Regions from separate parts of the Pseudomonas sp. B1-22 genome, predicted to be linked through region 2. Evidence: predicted binding sites of a transcription regulator. Region 2 holds the regulator's gene; the other holds the start of a gene.
The links. The regulator FliA, encoded in region 2, starts transcription of late flagellar genes. The targets are predictions, from matches to a motif close to CTAAAGTTTNNNNNNNNNNNGCCGNTAA.

Region 1 (8,675 bases), on a different contig from region 2:
TCGCATCCACGACGGCGTGACGCAGATCGCCAGCGCGGCCGAGGAGCTGTCCGCGGTCACCGAGCAGACCAGCGCCGGGGTGAACAACCAGAAGAGCGAGACCGACCAGGTCGCCACCGCCATGAACGAGATGGCCGCCACCGTGCAGGAGGTTGCGCGCAACGCCGAGGAAGCCTCCGAGGCCGCCTCCACCGCCGACCGCCAGGCCCGCGACGGCGAAGGCGCGGTCAACGAAGCGGTCGGGCAGATGGACCGCCTGGCCGGCGAAGTCGACCGCTCCAACGAGTCGGTGCTCAAGCTCAAGCGCGAAAGCGAGAAGATCGGCAGCGTGCTGGACGTGATCAAGGCCGTGGCCGAGCAGACCAACCTGCTGGCGCTCAACGCCGCCATCGAGGCCGCTCGCGCCGGCGATGCCGGCCGCGGCTTCGCCGTGGTGGCCGATGAAGTGCGTGCCCTGGCGCAGCGCACCCAATCGTCCACCGAGGAAATCGAGGAGCTGATCGCCGGCCTGCAGAGCGGTACCCAGCAGGCCGTGCAGATGATGGAGACCAGCCGCGAGCTGACCGTCAGCACCGTCGACCTGACCCGCCGCGCCGGCGAGCGCCTGGGCGCGATCACCCGCACCGTGTCGACCATCCAGTCGATGAACCAGCAGATCGCCGCCGCCTCCGAGCAGCAGAGCGCCGTGGCCGAGGAGATCAACCGCAGCGTGATGAACGTGCGCGACATCTCCGAGCAGACCGCCGCCGCCAGCGAGGAAACCGCCGCCTCCAGCATGGAGCTGGCGCGCCTGGGCAACGAGCTGCAGGTGCTGGTCAGCCGCTTCCGCGTCTGATCGCCAACCGGATGGAAAAGGCCCGCGCAATGCGGGCCTTTTTTCTGCTCATTGCCCTGCGCCCTGTCTTCGATCGGTCCGTAGGATGGCGTGGAGCGAAGCGATACCCATCGTTTCCCGCACGAACACTTCTGATGGGTATCGCAAGCTCCACCCATCCTACGAACCCTGCTCGAAACTCGCGCCCCCTTGTAGGAGCGGGCCATGCCCGCGATTCGCGCGCATGGCGCGCTCCTACAAAAAAGACGCTACCGGAGTGATTCGCGAGCAAGCCTCCCCCCAAGAGAGCAAATCGTGACCATTCCTGCCCTTCAGTTTCCGAAAAATCCGCCGATACCCTCTGACGCACACAGATGCGTCCCGAGAAAAAACCGCCTCATCTGCCTCCTCCCGATCCTCCCTGCCCCGGGCCGTCGATCCCGTGGCGAAGCCTTTCTGGAGCTTTCGACATGTACGATTGGTTAGTAGTCCAGCTGGGACGTCTGAACGTCAGCCTCAAGCTGGTGGTGGGATTCGGCATCCTCCTGTTCCTCACCCTGCTGGTCCTGCTCGGCGGCCTGCGCAGCCTGGATAACCAGGCCCGGCGCGGCGAGCAACTGGCGGCCCTCACCGAACTGAGCAATCTCGGCCAGCAAGCCAACCTCGCCCGCCTGCAATTCGAACTGGGTGGCGACCGTGCCCAGGCCGAGCGGGTCGAGCAGTACAGCTCGAAGATGCTCGCGCTGATCGAGCGGCGCCTGAGCGGCAGCGACATCGACGCAACGCAGCTGAGTGCGGCGCGCCAGGCGGTGACCGACTACCGCGCGGCCTTCAACGGCCTGAGCCGTTCCGGCGTCACCGCCACGCAGCAGGCGCGCCAGGAGCTGGACGACGCCAGCCAGGCGATGCTCGGCGCCAGCACCCGCCTGTACGACGATACCCTCCAGCGCAACAGCGAGGAGACCGCCGCCGCCAAGACCCGGCTGATCCTCATCGCGGTCCTCGCCCTGGCCTTCGGCCTGCTTTCCGGCTGGGCCATCAACCGGCAGATCGTCCGCCCGCTGCATGAGGCGCTGGAGCTGGCCGAGTACATCGCAGAAGGCGACCTGTCCCGGGGCCTGGCGCGCGACCTGAACCTGCAGCGCCCCGATGAGCTGGGGCAGCTGCAACGCGTCATGCTGCGCATGCGCGAGAACCTGGCGCGGCTGATCGGCCAGCTCGGCGGCAGCGTCGGGCAACTGGCCACGGCCGCCGACGAACTCTCCGCCGTCACCGAGCAGACCCGCGCCGGGGTCAATGCCCAGCGCGTGGAAACCGAGCAGGTGGCCAGCGCCATCCACGAGATGGCCGCCACCGTGCAGGAAGTCGCGCGCAACGCCGAGCAGGCCTCCCTCGCCGCCCGGCAGGCGGACCAGCAGGCCCGCCAGGGCGACCAGGTGGTGCGCGATGCGGTGGCGCAGATCGACCGCCTGGCCAGCGAGGTGGATCGCTCCGCCGAGGCCATGGAGTCGCTGCGCCAGGAAAGCGAGAAGATCGGCAGCGTGCTGGACGTGATCAAGTCGGTGGCCGAACAGACCAACCTGCTGGCGCTCAACGCCGCAATCGAGGCAGCCCGCGCCGGCGAGGCCGGGCGCGGTTTCGCCGTGGTGGCCGACGAGGTGCGCGGGCTGGCCAAGCGCACCCAGCAGTCCACCGCCGAGATCGAGGGCCTGATCGCCGGCCTGCAACGCGGCGCCCAGGAAGCGGTGGCGCGCATGGACGACAGCCGTCGCCTGACCGGCAGCTCGGTGGAACTGACCCGCCGCGCCGGCGAGGCGCTGGGCGAGATCGCCCGTACCGTGGCCGACATCCAGGGCATGAACCTGCAGATCGCCTCCGCCGCCGAACAGCAGAGCAGCGTGGCCGAGGAGATCAACCGCAGCGTGGTGCAGGTGCGCGAGATCGCCGAGCAGTCCGCCGCCGCCAGCGAACAGACCGCCGGCTCCAGCAGCGAACTGGCGCGCCTGGGCAATGAACTGCAAGTGCAGGTGGGACGCTTCCGCCTGTGACGCGCCAACCGGTCGGTGCTCCCGCGCCGACCGGCAGCGGCAGGACAGTTGTCATGCGCATGGCGTAGCATCGGATACCCGCCACCTTGGGAGAGTGACCATGCGCCCGCTGACCATCGACCTCGACGAACTGGCCTTCGCGCTCGATACCCAGGGGATCGATCACTACCTGGACCTGTTCAGCGGCCAGGTGCTGCTGATCCCCGAAGACGACCCGGACCCCGAGCTGGCCGAACTGCTGCACCGCGAGCCGGAGCGCCTGCTGCCCATCGAGCCGCTGAGCAGCGGCCAGTCGCTGGAGCTGATGCGCGACTTCCTGCGCGAAGTGCCCGAGCCCCACGCCTATTCCGCCCTGGCCAACGCCATCGAGGGGCGCAAGCCGTTCAAGGCCTTCCGGCATGTGCTGATGGGCTATCCGGAGCTGCTCCAGGCCTGGTACGCCTACCAGGCCGAGCGCCTGCGCGAGTGTGCGCTGGACTGGCTGGCGGATAACCACATTCAGCCGGCGACGCGGAGTGCCATGTTGTAGTTGGCAATGCCCGCCCCCACGCCGAGCCTCGATGTAGGGCGGCGCAGATCGTCGGGGTTCGCGCAGGAGTTCCCCTGTAGGAGCGGGCCATGCCCGCGATCGCGCCCATGGGGCGCTCCTACAGGTCAGCCCCGCAGCCCCCCGTAGGAGCGGGCTCCGTCCGCGATTGGCCGCCCCGCGCATCCCGCACACACAAAAACGCCGCCCCGAGGGGCGGCGTTTTCATTTTCCAACCAGTAACGATCAGCCTTGCGGCGCCTCGTTGGAGATCGGCTTGGCTTGCGCCGCGCTTTCGCTCCAGCCGCCACCGAGGGCCTTGTACAGGTTCACCTCGCTGGTCAGCTGGTTCAGGCGGTCGCTGATCAGCTGCTGCTGAGCGCTGTACAGCGAGCGCTGGGCATCGAGCAGGGTCAGGTAGTTGTCCACCCCGGTGCGGTAGCGATGATCGGCCAGGCGATAGTAGCGGTCGCTGGCATCCACCAGCGCCCGCTGCGCCTGCAGCTGCTCGCCGAAGGTACCGCGGGCGGCGAGGCCGTCGGCGACTTCGGAGAAGGCCGTCTGGATGGCTTTCTCGTACTGCGCCACGTTGATGTCCTTCTGCACCTTCGCCAGGTCCAGGCTGGCCTGCAGGGCGCCGGCATTGAAGATCGGCAGGCTGATGGACGGCTGGAACAGCCAGCTGCCGGAACCGCCGTCGAACAGCCCGGAAAGGTCCGGACTCAGGCTGCCGGCGTTGGCGGTCAGGCTGATGCGCGGGAAGAACGCCGCACGCGCCGCGCCGATGTTGGCGTTAGCGGCCTTGAGCTGGTGCTCGGCCTGGATGATGTCCGGGCGACGTTGCAGCAGGTCGGACGGCAGGCCCGCCGGTACGGTGGCCAACAGGTCGTCGGACAGATCGCCGCCCTTGGGCAGATCGGCCGGCAGGCCGGAGCCGAGCAGCAGCACCAGGGCATTCTGGTCCTGGGCGACCAGGCGCGTGTACTGCGTCGAGATCGCGCGGGCACGCTCCACCGAGGTCTGCGCCTGGGCCAGGTCCAGTGCCGAGGCGGCACCCACCTCGTGGCTGCGCTTGGTCAGGTCGTAGCTTTTCTGGTAGGTCGCCAGGGTGTTGCGGGCCAGCTCCAGCTGGGCCTGGTCGGCACGCAGCGTGAGGTAGGCGTTGGCGACGTTGGCCACCAGGCTGGTCTGGGTGCTGCGGCGTGCCTGTTCGCTGGCGAAGTAGGTTTCCAGTGCCTGGTCGCGCAGGGCACGCAGGCGGCCGAACAGGTCGACTTCCCAGGCGGTGACGCCCAGGGTCGCGCCGTACTGGCTGGTGATGGTCGAGTGACCGGTCTGCGACAGATCGCCCGGCACGTGCTGGCGCGAGCCGCTGGCGTTGGCATCCACCGCCGGGAACAGGTCGGCCCGCTGGATGCGGTACTGCGCCCGGTAGGCTTCGATGTTCAACGCGGCGACGCGCAGGTCGCGGTTGTTCTCCAGCGACACTTCGACCAGAAGCTGCAGCTGCGGGTCCTTGAAGAACTCGCGCCAGCCGATGTCAGCGCCGGCGTTGGCCGGTTTCGCCGCATCGTAGGCTTCGCCCTGCGGGTAGGCCGCGGCCACGGGCGCCTCGGGGCGCTCGTAGTCGGGGATCAGCGAGCAGCCGGACAACACGCCGGCGGCGATCGCAAGGGACAAGAGGGACTTTCTCATATCAATGGCCCTTCTCGGTGGCTTCCTGTTCCTTGGACGCGGCGTCCTTGAACAGGGTGCTCACCACCACATAGAACAACGGCACCCAGAAGATCGCCAGGACGGTCGCAGTGACCATGCCGCCGATCACGCCGGTACCAATCGCGTGCTGGCTGCCCGAGCCTGCACCGGAGGAAATCGCCAGCGGCACCACGCCGAGGATGAACGCCAGGGAGGTCATGACGATCGGACGCAAACGCATCCGGCACGCCTCGATGGCCGCATCGACGATGCGCTTGCCCTCGCGCTCGTGCAGCTCCTTGGCGAACTCCACGATGAGGATCGCGTTCTTCGCCGACAGGCCGATGGTCGTCAACAGGCCCACCTGGAAGAACACGTCGTTGGACAGGCCGCGCATGGAGGTCGCCAGCAGCGCACCGATCACACCCAGCGGCACCACCAGCATCACCGAGAACGGAATCGACCAGCTCTCGTACAGCGCCGCCAGGCACAGGAACACCACGATCAGCGACAGGGCATAGAGCGCCGGTGCCTGGGAGCCGGACAGGCGCTCCTCGTAGGACAGGCCGGTCCAGGCGTAGCCGACGCCCTTGGGCAGTTGCTGGACGATCTCCTCGACCGCCGCCATGGCCTCACCGGTACTGCGGCCCGGAGCCGGTTCACCGAGGATTTCCATGGCCGGCACGCCGTTGTAGCGCGCCAGCTTGGGCGAGCCGTAGCTCCACTCGCCGCTGGCGAAGGCACTGAACGGCACCATCGCGCCCTTGTCGTTGCGCACGTACCACTTCTCCAGGTCTTCCGGGCTCATCCGCGCATTCGGGCGCCCCTGCAGGTAGACCTTCTTCACCCGGCCACGATCGATGAAGTCGTTGACGTAGCTCGAACCCCAGGCGATGGACAGGGTGCTGTTGATGTCAGCGAGGGAGACACCCAGCGCGCTGGCCTTCTCGTCGTCGATCAGCAGCTTGTACTGCGGTTCGTCGTTCAGGCCGTTGGGACGCACGCGTTGCAGCGCCGGATGCTTCGCGGCAAGACCGAGGAACTGGTTGCGCGCCTGCATCAGCACGTCGTGACCGACACCGGCCTGGTCCTGGAGGAAGATGTCGAAGCCCACGGCGTTACCCAGTTCGAGTACCGCCGGCGGGGCGAAGGCGAACACCATCGCATCCTTGAAGGTGAAGAAATGCTTCTGCGCGCGCTGGGCAAGGGCGAACACGCTGTTATCCGCGCCCGGACGCTCTTCCCATGGCTTGAGCATGATGAACGCCATGCCCGAGCTCTGGCCGCGGCCGGCGAAGTTGAAGCCGGTTACGGTGAACACCGAAGCCACCGAGCTGCTTTCCTTGTCCAGCAGGTACTCGCGCATGGAGTCCACCACCACCTGGGTACGCTCGGCGGACGAGCCGGCCGGGGTCTGTACCTGGGCGAACAGCACGCCCTGGTCCTCGTCGGGGAGGAACGCGGTGGGAATGCGGGTGAACAGGTAGACCATGCCGCCCAGGATCAGCACGTACATCAGCAGGTACGGGATGCGGTGCTTGAGAATCGACGACACGCCACGCTCGTAGCCGTGGGTGGTGGAGAGGAACATGCGGTTGAACCAGCCGAAGAAACCGCGCTTGTGCTCGCCGTGGTCGCCCTTCTCGATGGGCTTGAGCATGGTGGCGCAGAGCGCCGGGGTCAGGATCAGGGCCACCAGCACCGACAGGGCCATGGCCGAGACGATGGTGATGGAGAACTGGCGGTAGATCACGCCGGTGGAGCCGCCGAAGAAGGCCATCGGCAGGAACACCGCCGAGAGCACCAGGGCGATCCCCACCAGCGCGCCCTGGATCTGGCCCATGGACTTGCGCGCGGCTTCCTTGGGCGACAGGCCCTCCTCGGCCATCACCCGCTCGACGTTCTCCACCACCACGATGGCGTCGTCCACCAACAGGCCGATCGCCAGCACCATGCCGAACATGGTCAGGGTATTGATCGAGAAGCCGAAGGCGGCGAGCACGCCGAAGGTGCCCAGCAGCACCACCGGCACGGCGATCGTCGGGATCAGCGTGGCGCGGAAGTTCTGCAGGAACAGGTACATCACCAGGAACACCAGCAGGATCGCCTCGCCCAGGGTCTTCACCACCTCATGGATGGAGGCGGAGACCACCGGGGTGGTGTCGTACGGGTAGACGATCTTCATGCCCTGCGGGAAGAACGGCTCCAGGGTCTTGAGGGTGGAGCGGATCGCCTTGGCGGTATCCAGCGCGTTGGCGCCGGTGGCCAGCTTGATCGCGATACCCGAGGCCGGCTTGCCGTTGAACTGGGCGTTGATGCTGTAGTCCTGGCCGCCCAGGGCCACGTCGGCGACGTCCTTCAGGCGAACCTGGGAGCCGTCGGCGTTGACCCTGAGGAGGATTTCCTTGAACTGCTCGGCGCTCTGCAGGCGGGTCTTGCCGATGATGGTGGCGTTGAGCTGCTGGCCCTTGACCGCGGGCAGGCCGCCCAGCTGGCCGGAGGAGATCTGCACGTTCTGCGCCTGGATCGCCGCCTTCACGTCGCCCGGGGTCATCTGGTAGCTGTTGAGCCTGGCCGGGTCCAGCCAGATGCGCATGGCGTACTGCGAACCGAACACCTGGAAGTCGCCCACACCGGCGGTCCGCGACAGCGGGTCCTGGATGTTGGAAACGATGTAGTTCGACAGGTCTTCCTTGGTCATGCTGCCGTCGGTGGAGACGACGCCGACCACCATCAGGAAGTTCTTCACCGCCTTGGTCACGCGGATGCCCTGCTGCTGCACTTCCTGCGGCAGGAGCGGCGTGGCCAGCTGCAGCTTGTTCTGCACCTGGACCTGGGCGATGTCAGGGCTGGTGCCCTGGTCGAAGGTCACGGTGATGGTCATGCTGCCGTCGGAGTTGGACTCCGAGGAGATGTAGCGCAGATGGTCGAGACCGTTCATCTGCTGCTCGATCACCTGCACCACGGTGTCCTGCACCGTTTCGGCGGAGGCGCCCGGGTAGGCGACCTGGATGGCGATGGCCGGCGGTGCGATGGCCGGGTACTGGTTCACCGGCAGCTTGAGGATCGACAGACCGCCCGCCAGCATGATCACCAGGGCGATCACCCAGGCGAAGATGGGCCGGTCAATGAAAAACTTCGACATTACAAATCCCCTTGATTAACCCTGCTTGGCCGGCTGTGCGGCGGCGGGCTTGTCGGCGGCACCGGCGGTGGGCGCCACGTTCTTCGCGGGTACGGCCTTGGCCTGGGCGCCCGGCTGGACGAACTGCAGGCCTTCGGTGATCAGGCGGTCGCCGGGCTTCAGGCCCTCGCTGACCAGCCAGTAGGCGCCAACGGTGCGCTCGGCCTTGAGGGTGCGCTGCTCGACCTTGTCGCCAGCACCCAGCACCAGTGCGGTGGCCTGGCCACGGAAGTCGCGGGTCACGCCCTGCTGCGGCGCGAGGATGGCCTGCTTCTTCACGCCTTCCTGCAGCTGCGCATGGACGAACATGCCCGGCAGCAGCTCCTTGTTCGGGTTGGGGAAGATCGCACGCACGGTGACCGAGCCGGTGCCCTGGTCGACCGAGACTTCGGAGAACTCCAGCTTGCC
Region 2 (8,675 bases):
GATCTCGTCATCGGCGTCGAAGCTCATTCGGTGCTCCCTCTACAGCGTCAGCGGACGCTTAAAAACCAAGGCTGGACAACAGGTCGTCGACATCGTCCTGACCGGATACGACGTCCTTTCTTGTATCGGCAGCGATTTGCGGACCTTCACCCTTGGACGATCTTTCTTTTTCGACGGCCTCGCTCATGCCCTGGTAGTCATGCTCGATGCCCGCGTAGCGGTCCACCTGGCCGGCCATCCAGACCAGCTTGACCAGGTTCGACTCGACCTCGGTGACCAGCTTGGTGACGCGCTTGATCACCTGACCGGTGAGGTCCTGGAAGTCCTGCGCCAGAAGAATGTCGTTGAGGTGCGCGGAAAGCTTGCGGCTGTCCTGGGCGCTGATGTAGAGGAATTGCTCGACGCGCTTGGCCAGCTCGCGGAAGGCCTCCGGGCCCAGCTCGCGGCGCATGAAGCGCGCCCAGTCTTCCTGCAGTTCCTTGGCCTGGGTCTCGATGTGCATGACCACCGGGGTGCACTCTTCCACCAGGTCCATGGTGCGGTTGGCCGCCTTCTCGGTCATCTTCACCACGTAGGAGAGACGATCGGTGGCGTCGGCGATCTGCGACATCTCCTCGGCGTGGCGGGAGTTGGGGTCGATCTGGAAGTTGACGATGGCATTGTGCAGCTCGCGGGTGAGCTTGCCGACTTCCTGGTAAAGCCCGCGATCGCGCGCCTGGTTGAGCTCGGAGATCAGCTGCACGGCGGTCTGGACTTCGCCGCGTTCGAGGCAGTCGACCAATTCGCGCGCGTGTTTTTTCAGGGTCGACTCGAAGTCACCCGCGGATTCGTTGAGATCCATGACGCCCTCTCTGTCAGCCTCAGCTGCCGACCCGCTCGAAAATCTTCTCGATCTTTTCTTTCAGCACCTGAGCGGTGAAAGGCTTGACCACATAGCCGTTGACCCCGGCCTGGGCCGCTTCGATGATCTGGTCGCGCTTGGCCTCGGCGGTGACCATCAGCACCGGCAGGTGCTTCAGGCGCTCGTCGGCACGCACAGCGCGCAACAGGTCGATGCCGGTCATGCCGGGCATGTTCCAGTCGGTGACGAGGAAGTCGAAGTTGCCGCTGTGCAGCATCGGCAGCGCAGTGGTGCCGTCGTCGGCCTCTGCGGTGTTGGTGAACCCCAGGTCACGCAGGAGGTTCTTGATGATGCGCCTCATCGTGGAGAAGTCGTCCACGATGAGAATTTTCATATTCTTGTCCAAACCGACCTCCATCGATACCAGGCACGTCCTGGCGGGCGTGCCGTCAATTCATTGAGCGGCGTGCGCTCATCCCGTGTGGGCGGCGTCAAAGGGACGTCGCCCGAAAGAATTCTGAAATCTAAATCTGAAGCCTACGAAAAAGCCGACGCGAAACTACCCGAACCTCAGTGCGCGCGCCACTCCGCCAGACGCGCCCGCAGGCGCGCGGCGCACTGGCTGTGCAGCTGACTGACCCGGGACTCGCTGACGCCCAGCACTTCGCCGATCTCCTTGAGGTTGAGCTCCTCGTCGTAGTACAGGGCCAGCACCAGCCGCTCGCGCTCGGGCAGCTTGGTAATGGCATCGGCCAGCGCCGCCTGGAAGCGTTCGTCTTCCAGGCCGTGGGAGGGCTCGCTGCCCTGGTGCGAAGCGTCTTCGGCCAGGCCGCTGCCCTGCTCGCCGTCCTGCAGCAGATCGTCGAAGCTGTACAGGCGGCTGCCCTGGGTGTCGCTCAGGATGCCGTAATACTCTTCGAGGCTCATATTGAGTTCGGCAGCAACTTCCTGATCTTTAGCGTCACGACCGGTTCTGGCCTCGACGGCGCGGATGGCGTCACTGACCATGCGGGAATTGCGGTGCACCGAACGCGGGGCCCAGTCGCCCTTGCGCACTTCGTCGAGCATGGCGCCACGGATGCGGATGCCGGCATAGGTCTCGAAGCTCGCGCCCTTGCCGGCGTCGTATTTCTTCGCCGCTTCCAGCAGGCCGATCATGCCGGCCTGCATCAGGTCCTCCACCTGCACGCTGGCCGGCAGACGGCCCAGCAGGTGATAGGCGATACGCTTGACCAGCGGCGCGTACCGCTGGATCAGTTGGTCCTGGGAGTTCTGCGCCTGCGCCTTGCTGTACATACGCGCTCCGGAGGCCGTCATCATACGGCCGAACCCGTGGTCGGATGCTGCACCAGGCGCTCGACGAAGAACTCCAGGTGCCCACGCGGGTTGGCCGGCAGCGGCCAGCTGTCGACTTTCTGCGCTATCGCGCGGAAGGCCAGGGAAGCCTTGCTGCGCGGGAACGCCTCATACACCGAACGCTGCTTCTGCACCGCCTTGCGAACCGACTCATCGTACGGAATGGCGCCGACGTACTGCAGCGCCACATCGAGGAAGCGGTCGGTGACCTTGGTCAGCTTGGCGAACAGGTTGCGGCCCTCCTGGGGGCTGTGGGCCATGTTCGCCAGCACACGGAAGCGGGTCATGCCGTAGTCGCGGTTGAGCAGCTTGATCAAAGCGTAGGCGTCGGTGATGGAAGTAGGTTCATCACAAACGACCAGCAGCACTTCCTGGGCGGCGCGAACGAAGCTCACCACCGAGTCGCCGATGCCGGCGGCGGTGTCCACCACCAGTACGTCGATGTTGTCGCTGATGTCACTGAAGGCCTGGATCAGGCCGGCGTGCTGCATCGGCGTGAGGTGCACCATGCTCTGCGTGCCGGAAGCCGCCGGGACGATGCGCACGCCGCCGGGCCCCTGGAGGATCACGTCGCGCAGGTCGCACTCGCCTTCGATCACATCGGCCAGCGTGCGCTTGGGCGTCAGGCCCAGCAGCACGTCGACGTTGGCCAGGCCCAGGTCGGCGTCCAGCAGCATGACGCGGCGGCCGAGGTCGGCCAGCGCCAGCGACAGGTTCACCGACACGTTGGTCTTGCCAACACCACCCTTGCCACCGGTGACTGCGATTACCTGTACAGGATGCATGCCCATATCAATACCTTGTCTCGTCAATCAGCCGCCGCGCCCCCTGGCGCTGCGGCCTTGCCGGCTGCGGTGCTCTACCGCTTCCGGCGTTCGCGGATCGTCTCCCAGAGCATCCGCCTTGCCGGGCGACCCACCTGGCCGCCCGTCACCCCACCATGGGGCCGTTCAATTCGTTCAGCTGGCGCGACGCACCGGCTGCTGGTACAGGCCGGCGAACATGTCGGCCATGGCCTCCTCGCTCGGCTCTTCCGGTGCCTGCAGGCTCACCGCGCGGCTGACCAGCTGGTGGCTGCGCGCAATCTGCAGATCATCCGGAATCTTCGGACCGTCCGCCAGATAGGCTACCGGGAGACGCTGGCCAATTGCCAGAGCGAGCGCCTCGCCGAGGCTGCCGGCTTCGTCCAGTTTGGTCAGGATGCATCCGGCCAGTCCACAGGAACGATAGTTCTGCCAGGCGGCCTTGAGCACCTGGCTCTGGCTGGTCGCGGCCAGCACCAGGTAGTTCTTCACGTTCAGGCTCTGCGCGGCCAGGGCTTCGAGCTGCATGCGCAGCGCCGGATCGTTGGCCGGCAGGCCGGCGGTATCGATCAGCACCAGGCGTTTGCGCGCCAGCGGGGCCATGGCCTGGATCAGCGACTGGCCGGGATCGACCAGGGTCACCGGCACGTTGAGGATGCGGCCGAGGGTCTTGATCTGCTCCTGGGCGCCGATGCGGAAGCTGTCCATGGACACCAGGGCGATGCTCTGCGCGCCGTACTTCAGTACGTAGCGGGCGGCGAGCTTGGCCAGGGTGGTGGTCTTGCCCATGCCGGCCGGACCGACCAGCGCAACCACCCCGCCCTCTTCCAGCAGATCGGTTTCCGGCGTGTTGATGGAGCGCGCCAGGTGCGCCAGCAGCATGCGCCAGGCCTGTTTCGGCTCGGCGATGGAGGCGACCTTTTCCAGCAGGCTGCGCGACAGGTCCGCCGGCAGGCCCATGCGCTGCAGGCGACGCCACAGGTTGGCCTGCTTCGGACGCTGGCTCTGCAGCTGGTTCCAGGCGATGGAGCCCAGTTGCACTTCGATCAGTTCACGCAGGCCGTTGAGCTCGAAGCGCATGGCTTCAAGCGCCTGCTGGCCGACGTTGGCAGCCGCCGGGGCGACCGGTGCGGCCATGGCTTCGGCAAGGGTCTCGGCGGCGCTGCGGCGCGGCGGCTGCGCGTCGTACATTTGACGGTCCTTGCGCACGGCCTCGCTCATGCGGGTCGGCTCGCTCAGCTCGGCCTTGGCCTGGGCGATGCGCGCCTGGGTCTTGCGCAGCTCGGCTTCCAGCGCCGGGTTCGGCTTGCTGGCTGCCGCCGGGGCCTGGTAATCCAGCGCCGCGGTCAGTTCGACGCCACCGGCGACACGGCGATTGCCGATGATCGCGGCATCCGGGCCTAGCTCGTCACGCACCAGTTTCATGGCCTGACGCATATCAGCGGCGAAGAAGCGTTTTACCTGCATGGCCTGGGACCTCAATCAATTCTGCCCAACGGTGGCAACGATCGTTACTTGCTTGTTATCCGGGATTTCCTGGTAAGCCAGCACGTGCATGGTGGGGACCGCCATCCGCGCGAACCGGGACATCATCGCGCGGACCGGGCCGGCCACCAGCAGGATCGCCGGCTTGCCAAGCATTTCCTGGCGCTGCGCCGCCTCGACCATCGAGCGTTGCAGCTTCTCTGCCATTCCGGGCTCCAGCAACATGCCGTCTTCGGAGCCCTGTCCGGCCTTCTGAAGACTATTGAGCAATATCTGTTCCAACCTGGGCTCCAGGGTGATCACAGGCAGCTCCGGCTCTAGTCCCACAATGGTTTGCACGATTGCACGGGACAGCGCGACGCGAACCGCCGCGACCATGGCGGCGGGATCTTGACTCTTGGCGGCAACGTTGGCGATGGCCTCGGCAATGGTGCGGATGTCGCGCACCGGAACCTGCTCCTGCAGCAGCGCCTGCAGGACCTTGAGCAGGGTCGACAGGGAAATCATCCCCGGCACCAGTTCTTCCGCCAGTTTCGGCGAGGTCTTGGCCAGCAGTTGCATCAGTTGCTGGACTTCCTCGTGGCCGAGCAGCTCGTGGGCGTGCTTGTGCAGGACCTGGTTGAGGTGGGTGGCGACCACGGTGCTGGCGTCCACCACGGTGTAGCCCAGGGACTGCGCCTGGTCGCGCTGGGACGGCTCGATCCACACCGCCTCCAGCCCGAAGGCCGGGTCCTTGCCGGCGATGCCGTTGAGGGTGCCGAACACCTGGCCGGGGTTGATCGCCAGTTCGCGGTCCGGGTAGATCTCGGCTTCCGCCACGCTCACGCCCATCAGCGTCAAACGATAGGCGTTGGGCAGCAGGTCGAGGTTGTCGCGGATGTGCACCGAGGGCATCAGGAAGCCCAGGTCCTGGGACAGCTTCTTGCGTACGCCCTTGATCCGCGCCAGCAGCTGGCCGCCCTGGTTGCGGTCCACCAGCGGGATCAGGCGGTAGCCGACTTCCAGGCCGACCATGTCCACCGGGGTCACGTCGTCCCAGCCCAGCTCCTTGGTTTCCTGGGCGCGCTGGGCCGGCAGCAGCTCCTGCTGGCGCTGGGTTTCCTGCTCGGCCTGCTGCGCCGCCTGGCGCTGGCGCTGCCAGATCAGATACGCGCCGCCAGCGGCCAGACCGCCCAGGCCGACGAAGGAAATGTGCGGCATGCCCGGCACCAGCCCCATGGCGATCAGGATCGCGGCGGAGATGGCCAGCGCCTTGGGCGAGGCGAACATCTGCCGGTTGACCTGCTGGCCCATGTCCTCGGCGCTGGAGACGCGGGTCACCATGATCGCCGCGGCGGTGGACAGCAGCAGCGACGGCAGCTGCGCCACCAGGCCGTCACCGATGGTCAGCAGGGCGTAGACCTTGCCGGCATCGCCGAAGCTCATCGCGTGCTGGAGCATGCCGATGGCGACGCCACCGATGAGGTTGATGAAGAGGATCAGCAGGCCCGCCACGGCGTCGCCGCGGACGAACTTGCTGGCACCGTCCATGGAGCCGTAGAAGTCGGCTTCCTGGGCCACCTCGGCGCGGCGCTTCTTGGCTTCCGCCTGCTCGATCAGGCCGGCGTTGAGGTCGGCGTCGATGGCCATCTGCTTGCCGGGCATGGCGTCGAGGGTGAAGCGCGCGCTCACTTCGGAGATACGCCCGGCGCCCTTGGTCACCACCACGAAGTTGATGATCATGAGGATCGCGAAGACCACGATACCGACCACGTAGTTGCCGCCGATCACCACCTCGCCAAAGGCCTGGATCACCTTGCCCGCGGCGGCGTGGCCGTCATGGCCGTGGAGCAGCACCACGCGGGTGGAGGCGACGTTCAGCGCCAGGCGCAGCAGGGTGGCGACCAGCAGGATGGTCGGGAATACCGCGAAGTCCAGCGGACGCAGTGCGTACACGCAGACCAGCAGGACCACGATGGACAGGGCGATGTTGAAGGTGAACAGCACGTCCAGCAGGAACGGCGGGATCGGCAGGGTCATCATGCCCAGCATGGCCAGCAGCAGGAGCGGCACGCCGAGATTGCCCCGGCCCAGGCCCGCCAGATTGCTGCGAACGTTGCTGATCAGTTGCGTGCGGTCCACCCTTGACTCCCCTGCCCTGCGACGGGTCTTGCGCCCGCCCTATCAAACTTTTGACGCCCGGATGGGCGTTTGCAGGAGCTTTAGCAGGAAGCGTTCCAACTTTTTCGAAAGGGCGGAAACCCCCATTCCAGAGCGACCCGTAGGGCGTACAACCGTTCGTGGTTGTACGCCGATACACCACGTTTTCCGACGACGCCCAGGTCGAACCCGGAGCGCCTTGGAACCAAGGCCAACCGGCGTATAACGCGGAGCGTTATACGCCCTACCTCACCAGCTCCCGGAAGCGCCACCCCCGCCGCTGGAGCCACCGCCACCGGAATAGCTGCCGCCGCCACCGGAAGACGAACTGCCGCCACCACTGGAACCGGAGCCCGAATTGGCCGCCCAACCACGAGTGAAGGCGAGCAGCAGCGGGAAGTAGATCATCGGCAGCAGCGCCAGCGAATCCGGAAACTCGCCGAGACGTTCGACGATGCAGGTGACCGTCATGAGGAACACGCAGATGCCCGAGGCCAGCACCAGTCGAACGAAGAACTCCAGCCGGCTGCGCCTCCAGGCAGCGCGGGCGAGGATGAACGGCAAGCAAAGCAACGCCAGCCCAAGGCCCAGAGCGATGGGGCCACCCAATCCGTAGAGCAGCACCTCGGCGCCGTACTGACTGGCCGCCACCGACAGCGCGACGATGTAGCCAACGACGGTGCCGACGATACAGGCAGACTTGCGCGACCCCGCCGCCAGGGCACCGAGCGCCCCGCCCAGCACCATGCTGAAGGACACGGCCATGAAGAACAGCGGCGCAGTCTTGAAGCCGGCACCAAACGACAGCAGCACCATCAGCCCCACCGACACGCCGACGACCCTACGGGTGGCGAACAGGTTGCGGCGCAACGCCACGCCCGCCACGGCACCACAGAGCATGGCGATCAGCAGCAACCAGCCCTCACGAGTCAGGCCACCGCCCTGCGCCTGCTCGGGCAAGGCTTCTCCGTCGATCAGCCGCTCCAGTACATTCACGGCGTTTTCGATGCCACCGGCGAAGTCGCCCTGGCGAAACGCCGGGACCATCTCATCACGAATGATGCGGCCGGCTGTGACGTCGGGAATTGCACCCTCGAGCCCGTAGCCGACCTCGATGCGCATCGCCCTGTCGTCCTTGGCCACCAGAACCAGCACGCCGTCATCGACATCCGCACGCCCCAGGCGCCACTGCTCGAACACCCGCGTGGCGTATTGCTCGATGCTTTCCTCGCCGGTACTGGGCAGCATCAGGATGGCAATCTGCGAGCCCTTGCGCTGCTGCAGGGCGAGCAGGCGTTGCTCCATGCCCGCGACCCAGGCTGCACCCAGGGTCGCCGTCAGGTCGGTAACTGGGCGCTCCAGCATGGGCACGGCCACTATCTGCTCAGAGGGAGCCCGCGCGGCGTCGGCAGCGACCGACTCGGCCACTGGCTCGTCACCGAACGCCTCGGCATGGACCACGGGAGCGCTCAACGACATGAGCAGGCAGAATGCGAGGCGAATCCAGTTGTTCATTCCTTCCATCCCTGAAGGCAGTGAGACCGACGCAATCGAACCGGCCATGGGAAACCTGGTGCTAGGCAGACCGGGTGCGAACAGAAACCGCAGAATAGTTCGCCGGACCGATGCAGACCATCACTCGTCCCGCCGCAAATCCGGCGGAATCGGCAGGTCCGGCATCGGGCCCGGGCGCTTGCCCTTGCCGGCGCGGAACTGCTTGAGCTGGTAGACGTAGGCCAGTACCTGGGCGACGGCGAGGTAAAGGCCGGCGGGAATCTCGTGATCCAGTTCGGTGGAGTAGTACACCGCCCGCGCCAGCGCCGGCGACTCCAGCACCGTGACCTTGTGCTCCTGGGCTACCTCGCGGATTTTGAGCGCCATGAAGTCGTTGCCCTTGGCCAGCAGCTTGGGCGCGCCGGTTGCGCCGGGGTCGTACTTGAGGGCGACGGCGAAGTGCGTCGGGTTGGTGATGACCACGTCGGCCTCCGGCACCGCCTGCATCATCCGCCGGTTGGCCATCTCGCGCTGCATCTGGCGGACCTTGGCCTTGA

Region 1: a site for FliA is predicted at 1,145-1,172, ahead of ACQ5BL_RS16365 (methyl-accepting chemotaxis protein). Genes of this name have one in related genera too.

The regions. Positions count from the first base shown of each region.
Region 1 covers NZ_JBCHVH010000004.1:169,698-178,372, forward strand. Annotated here, with positions in the region: gene ACQ5BL_RS16360 (methyl-accepting chemotaxis protein) at 122-835, shown strand; gene ACQ5BL_RS16365 (methyl-accepting chemotaxis protein) at 1,285-2,862, shown strand; gene ACQ5BL_RS16370 (UPF0158 family protein) at 2,963-3,391, shown strand; gene ACQ5BL_RS16375 (AdeC/AdeK/OprM family multidrug efflux complex outer membrane factor) at 3,635-5,083, opposite strand; gene ACQ5BL_RS16380 (efflux RND transporter permease subunit) at 5,085-8,228, opposite strand; gene mexA (multidrug efflux RND transporter periplasmic adaptor subunit MexA) at 8,244-8,675, opposite strand, start outside.
Region 2 covers NZ_JBCHVH010000002.1:226,145-234,819, forward strand. Annotated here, with positions in the region: gene ACQ5BL_RS07925 (chemotaxis protein CheA) at 1-27, opposite strand, end outside; gene ACQ5BL_RS07930 (protein phosphatase CheZ) at 59-841, opposite strand; gene ACQ5BL_RS07935 (chemotaxis response regulator CheY) at 861-1,235, opposite strand; gene fliA (RNA polymerase sigma factor FliA) at 1,412-2,161, opposite strand; gene fleN (flagellar synthesis regulator FleN) at 2,158-2,988, opposite strand; gene flhF (flagellar biosynthesis protein FlhF) at 3,157-4,467, opposite strand; gene flhA (flagellar biosynthesis protein FlhA) at 4,483-6,606, opposite strand; gene ACQ5BL_RS07960 (TPM domain-containing protein) at 6,874-8,139, opposite strand; gene flhB (flagellar biosynthesis protein FlhB) at 8,260-8,675, opposite strand, start outside.